DNA from 2 places in the Suilimivivens sp. genome. Region 2 is predicted to be linked to the other one. Evidence: predicted binding sites of a transcription regulator. Region 2 holds the regulator's gene; the other holds the start of a gene.
What was found. The regulator Rex, encoded in region 2, represses fermentation and respiration genes when NADH is low (regulators of the CRP and FNR family bind a similar motif). The targets are predictions, from matches to a motif close to ATTGTTAANTANTTAACAAT.
Positions count from the first base shown of each region.

Region 1: ptb (phosphate butyryltransferase) is a predicted target of Rex. The motif match lies at 1,534-1,553, and genes of this name have one in related genera.

Region 1 covers NZ_JAXXXI010000042.1:26,761-29,938, reverse strand. The annotation lists gene trkA (Trk system potassium transporter TrkA) at 1-14, shown strand, start outside; gene WJQ40_RS08095 (TrkH family potassium uptake protein) at 25-1,464, shown strand; gene ptb (phosphate butyryltransferase) at 1,576-2,496, shown strand; gene buk (butyrate kinase) at 2,506-3,178, shown strand, end outside.
Region 2 covers NZ_JAXXXI010000035.1:140,945-144,122, reverse strand. The annotation lists gene WJQ40_RS05775 (NAD(P)H-hydrate dehydratase) at 1-317, opposite strand, end outside; gene WJQ40_RS05770 (hypothetical protein) at 366-1,001, opposite strand; gene WJQ40_RS05765 (redox-sensing transcriptional repressor Rex) at 1,020-1,664, opposite strand; gene WJQ40_RS05760 (ABC-F family ATP-binding cassette domain-containing protein) at 1,803-3,178, shown strand, end outside.

The DNA.
Region 1 (3,178 bases), on a different contig from region 2:
TATTTGCTTCCTAGGAGCAGAGAAATGAATAAAAGAAAAATAGTCAGTTTTATTGGAAGAATCATATTGATTGAAGCGGCTCTCATGGTACTGCCGCTTCTTGTTGCCTTGTATTATGGAGATGGAGATGCATGGGTTTTTGCTGTTACGATCCTGGCGGCACTGATCCCAGGGGTACTTATGGCAAGAGTCAGGCAGTCGGACAGAAGACTCAGCAGCAGGGATGGATACTTTATCGTGGCGGCGACCTGGATCATCATTTCCCTGATCGGTGCCATGCCGCTGTATATGGCAGGGGGATTCCGTTCCTACTGGAGTGCCCTGTTTGAGATCGCATCCGGTTTCAGCACCACAGGCGCTTCTGTGCTGGCGCAGCCGGAGCTCCTTGGACATGGCGTTCTGTTCTGGAGAAGCTTTACCCATTGGATCGGTGGTATGGGTGTCCTGGTATTTGTAATGATGGTCATGCCTATGGAAAATGACAATTCCATGCATCTTGTACGTGCAGAGGTGCCGGGACCTACTGCAGGCAAGCTGGTGCCGAGAATGCGGACTACATCTATGATCCTGTATGGTATATATGCAGCCATGACGATGATACTGCTTGTTTTGCTCCTGCTTGGGGGAATGCCGTTATTTGATAGCTTCTGTATAGCCTTTGGAACAGCAGGAACCGGTGGATTTGCAGTGTCGTCAGCGGGCGTGGCCGGTTATCACAGTGCTTATATTGAGATCCTGCTTGGAATTTTTATGCTGTTATTTGGCGTAAACTTTAATGTATACCATCTTCTGCTTCTCGGCAAGGTAAAGGATGCACTGAAATCGGAAGAGGTAAAAGCTTATCTTGGAATTGTAATTACAGCCACTGTATTGATTTCTATCAATACCTTCAGCCGGGTGACAGGACTTGGAACAACAGTCAGGAATGCATTTTTTCAGGTGGCTAGTATTATGACCACATCCGGTTTTGCCACGGTGGACTTTAATTTCTGGCCTGAATTTTCCAAGCATACGCTTGTACTTCTAATGATTATCGGTGCCTGTGCCGGATCTACCGGAGGTGGCTTCAAGGTATCAAGACTGATCATCCTGTTAAAGGCCATGATGGCAGAGGTAAGGCATATCATTACGCCGAAGGCGATCAATCCCGTGAGGATTGATGGTAAGCCTATTGATAAGGAAACACTGAATTCCATCAGGATCTACGCAGCAGCTTATCTGATCCTGATCTGTCTGTTTACCTGGATCCTTTCCCTGGATGGCAAGGATCTGACGACCAATGTGACAGCAGTGCTGTCCTGCTTTAACAATATAGGACCGGGACTTGGCGGTGTAGGTCCCATGAATAACTTCGGGATTTACTCTGACTGGGCACAGGTACTGCTATCCCTTTGTATGCTGACAGGAAGACTGGAGATATTCCCTATGCTGCTTCTGTTTGGAAGATCCATGCATACCAGATAGAAAAGGCAGAAAAAAAGCCCATGGGATTGCTATTTCCCCGCAAATGTGCTATGATTTTTTTGTTGTGATTATGTTATAAATTTAACAAATAAAAATAAGAGGTGTGAACAAATGAGCAAGAATTTTGATGATTTATTGTCCAAGGTGTCAGAGTGCAGTAAGAAGATTCTGTCCGTTGCAGTGGCACAGGATAAGGCTGTGCTGGAGGCAGTTAAGGCTGCAAAGGAGCGTGGTATTGCAGATGCGATTCTGGTTGGTAATGAAGCAGAGATCCGTGAGATCGGAGCCTCCCTTTCCATGAATATGGATGAATATGAAATCATCAATGAGCCTGATGTAGTAGAGGCTTCCTTAAAGGCAGTTTCTCTTGTACACGATGGCAGGGCAGATATGTATATGAAGGGTCTTCTGGATTCCAAGACTTTCTTAAAGAGCGTGCTGAACAAGGAAGTCGGGCTTCGTACCGGACAGCCTCTTTCCCATGTGTGTGTATTTGAGATTCCCGGGATCGACCGTCTGCTTTTCTTTACAGATGTTGCATTTATGCCTTACCCCACATTAGAGGATAAGAAGTTTATCATTAAGTATACTGTAGAGGTAGCAAAGGCCTGCGGCGTAGAGTGTCCGAAGGTAGCTCCCCTTGCAGCGGTAGAAGTAGTAAATCCCAAGATGCCTGTTACCGTAGAGGCGGCAGAGCTGACAAGAATGAACGAGGAAGGCGAGATCAAGGACTGTATCGTAGACGGACCGCTTTCTCTTGATATTGCCATTGACAGGGCAGCAGCAGAAGAAAAGGGAGCCATGGATCGTAAGATCACAGGCGATGCCGATATCCTTCTTTTCCCCGATATCCATGCAGGAAATCTGGTATACAAGGCAATCGTTCATCTTGTAAAAGTAAAGAATGGCTGTATCCTGACAGGAACCAAGGCTCCTGTTATCCTGACATCCCGTTCTGACACATTTGAAACCAAGGTAAATTCCATTGCACTTGCTGCAGTGGTAGCAGAAGAAATGAAAAAGAATCAGTAGGAGGTAATCATGTCAGTTAAGAGCTTAATTATCAATCCGGGTTCTACTTCCACCAAGATCGGTGTATTCGAAGATGAAACCCTGTTATTTGAAGAAACCCTTCGTCATTCTACCGAAGAGATCGCACAGTATGCGTCTATCGTAGACCAGAAGGATTTCCGTAAGCAGATCATTCTTGACCTGCTGAAGGAGAAGGACTTTGATATCAGATCCCTGCAGGTAATTGTAGGCCGTGGTGGTATGTTAAAGCCGATCCCGGGTGGCACCTATGCAGTCAGTGATGATCTGCTTCATGACCTGAAGATCGGTAAGCAGGGACAGCATGCATCCAATCTTGGCGGCATTCTGGCAAGAGAGATCGGGGACGAAATCGGTGTTCCTTCCTATATTGTTGACCCTGTCGTAGTAGATGAACTGATGCCTATCGCAAGATATTCAGGTGTACCGGAGCTTCCAAGAACGAGCGTGTTCCATGCCCTGAACCAGAAGGCTGTAGCCAAGAGATATGCGAAGGAGAAGGGCGTTTCCTATGAATCCCTGAATCTGATCGTAGTACATATGGGCGGTGGTGTTTCTGTAGGCGCCCATGAAAAGGGACGTGTCATTGATGTATTCAATGCCCTTGATGGAGACGGTGCTTTCTCACCTGAGAGAGCCGGAGCAGTTCCTTCAGGCGCACTGA
Region 2 (3,178 bases):
ACTGTAATACCAAGCTGTTTCAGGATCGAGAGCTGGCTCCCGCACTCCATGCTCAGCTTCTCTGTATTTCCTATCAGGAAAATATCAGCGTGGATCCCCTTTTCTGCCAGCAGCCTTGCAAGTGCAAGTCCATCTCCCCCATTGTTTCCGCAGCCTGCAAATATTGCAATACGGATCGTTTCAGAGAGAAATGCCTCTATCTCAGAGAACACAGAAAGTGCCGCTCTCTCCATCAGTACCATGGCAGGTATCCCACAGTCTTTGATCGCTGTCATGTCACACACTCTCATCTCTTTGGATGTAACAATATACTCCATAAAACCCCCTTCAAAAAGAAATAGAAAGTACGCCAGCGGGCAGACTTTCTATGATTTCTTTTCTTCCTGTTCTTTTATAACAGGCTTAAAATTCTGAAGATCAAATATATCGACTACTTCCGGTCCGAAGACATTATGCATATAAGTATAAATATTCTGGCTGGTTCCCTGCATCTCCTGCCTTCTCACCAGCTTTTCCTTTAATTCTTCTCTCGTAGAATCAATCCATTCTGTGAGAGTTTCAATTTCCTGCCCATTTTTCTTAAGCAGGTCATAGGAAATCTCCATGGTCTTCAGCATCAGCTTACGATTGACCTCATCCAGTTCTCCCGGCAGACTGATCAGAAGATCCTCGCATTCATCAATCTTTCTGTTACATTCTTCTATCAGTGCTTTATGCTCATCCAGCTTCTTTTCAGCCTTCTTATCTGTCCCGTCACATCCGGTCTCAGCCAGTGTAACGATCTCGTCCATCAGTCTTTTTTTCAGTTTTTTCAGCTTCTTCAATTCATTCGCCGCACCGGCCTGCTGTTTTAACAGCTCTGTCTGTTCTGCAGATAGTGTGTGAATCTTCTTCTCTGCCCCTATGCTTACAACCAGCTGGTGCCATTGGTGATCCAATGTCAATGGCGGCAGCTTCCTGCCAGAAAGGGCATGTCTGAATTCTTCGTCTGATTTTGCCACGTTTCCTCACTCCAATCATCAGGCATCATAATGTGTTTCATATCGGTTAATATTATAGGTCAGCTTCATGAGACTGTCTGAAAGGTGTACATTCTCAACCTGTACATCCGGCGGCACATTCAAATCCACATGTGCAAAGTTCCAGATGCCACGGATTCCTTCCTTGACCAGTTCCTCGGCTACTTCTACTGCACAGTTCTTTGGAATGGTAAGCACTGCAATGTCGATCGCATTCTCTCTGACAAAGGACGACAGCTCCCTCATGGGAAGCACTTCCATATCCCGGATCTTCCTGCCATACAGCGCCGGATTATTGTCAAATATCCCCCGAAATAAAAATCCTCTTCTTTCAAAGTTCATGTAATTGGCCAGCGCCTGACCAAGATTTCCGGCACCTATGATGATCAGATTATGCGTCTGATCAAGACCAAGTATCTTACCGATCTCGCCATAGAGATATTCTACCTTGTATCCATAGCCCTGCTGTCCAAAGCCACCGAAATTGTTGAAATCCTGCCGGATCTGGGAAGCAGTCACCTTCATAATATCACTTAATTCCTGACTGGAAACCCGCTCGATCCCCTGGTCCTTCAGTTCACCAAGATACCGGAAATATCTTGGCAGCCGTCCTATGACGGCTTGTGATATTCCTTTATTTTCCACAATACCAGCTCCCATATGATTAATAATTTTATCATAGCTCAATGTTAAAAAAATGTCAATTCTTCCTGCATTGACAGAAAGCCGCCAAAACGCTACACTCTAAGATGATAAAAACAAATACGAAAAGGACATTTTTTTATGATTTTATCCTGTCAGAATCTATCCAAAGCCTTTAATGAAAAACCCATCCTCAAGGATGTTTCCTTCCATATTGAAGAGCACGACAAAGCAGCAATTGTTGGTATCAACGGAGTGGGCAAAACTACTCTGCTGCGTATCATCGTTGGGGAGCTGCCTGCTGATTCCGGTATCGTCACCCTGAAAAAGGAGGCCTCCTTCGGCTATCTGGCGCAGAACCAGAATGTAAACAGTGAAAATACCATTTATGAAGAATTACTCTCTGTCAAAGCACCTGTCATTGCCATGGAAAAACAGCTCCGTGAGATGGAAGAAAAAATGCATACTGTAAACGGCAGTGAGCTGGACAGCCTCATGGAAAACTATGCCAGGCTGAACCATCAGTTCGAACTGGAAAACGGCTATGCCTATCAGAGTGAGATCGGTGGTGTGCTAAAGGGACTTGGCTTTGCCGAAGAGGATTTTGGCAAACAGATTTCCACTCTCTCCGGTGGTCAGAAAACAAGAGTCGCCCTGTCAAAGCTCCTCCTGAAAAAACCGGAGCTGATCATCCTCGATGAGCCAACAAACCATCTCGACCTGAATGCAATTGCCTGGCTTGAAAACTATCTTCTGAATTATAAGGGTGCCGTTCTTACTGTTTCCCATGACCGTTATTTTCTGGATCGTTTTGCCGGCAAGATCATTGAAATTGATCAGACAAAGGCTACTACCTTCCTTGGCAATTACACAGCTTATGCCGCCAAAAAGGAAATTCTGCGTACTGCTGCAAGAAATGCCTATTTGAACCAGCAGCAGGAGATCCGTCATCAGGAGGCAGTCATTGAAAAGCTGAAAAGCTTTAATCGTGAAAAATCCATCAAACGGGCAGAAAGCCGGGAAAAGATGCTGAATAAGATTGAAGTCCTTGAAAAACCAACGGAAACCCGGGCTGATATCCATATGACACTGACTCCCCGCTGTCAGAGTGGAAATGATGTTCTTCATATAGAGCATCTTGCCAAATCCTTCGATGACCTTTCCCTGTTCCAGGATATCAGCATGGATATTAAAAGAGGCGAACACGTAGCCATCATTGGTGATAACGGTACAGGGAAAACCACGATCCTTAAGATCATCAATGACCTTGTTCCTGCCGACAGTGGTACGATCACACTTGGTACAAATGTACATATTGGCTACTACGATCAGGAGCATCATGTCCTGCATCCGGACAAAACGCTTTTTGACGAAATTTCTGATGAGTACCCTTCTCTTACCGGTACCCAGATCCGTAATACACTTGCAGCTTTTCTGTTTACCGGTGATGATGTATTCAAACTGATCCGTGATTTAAGTGGTGGAGAACGAGGTCGCGTTTCCCTGGCTAAGCTCAT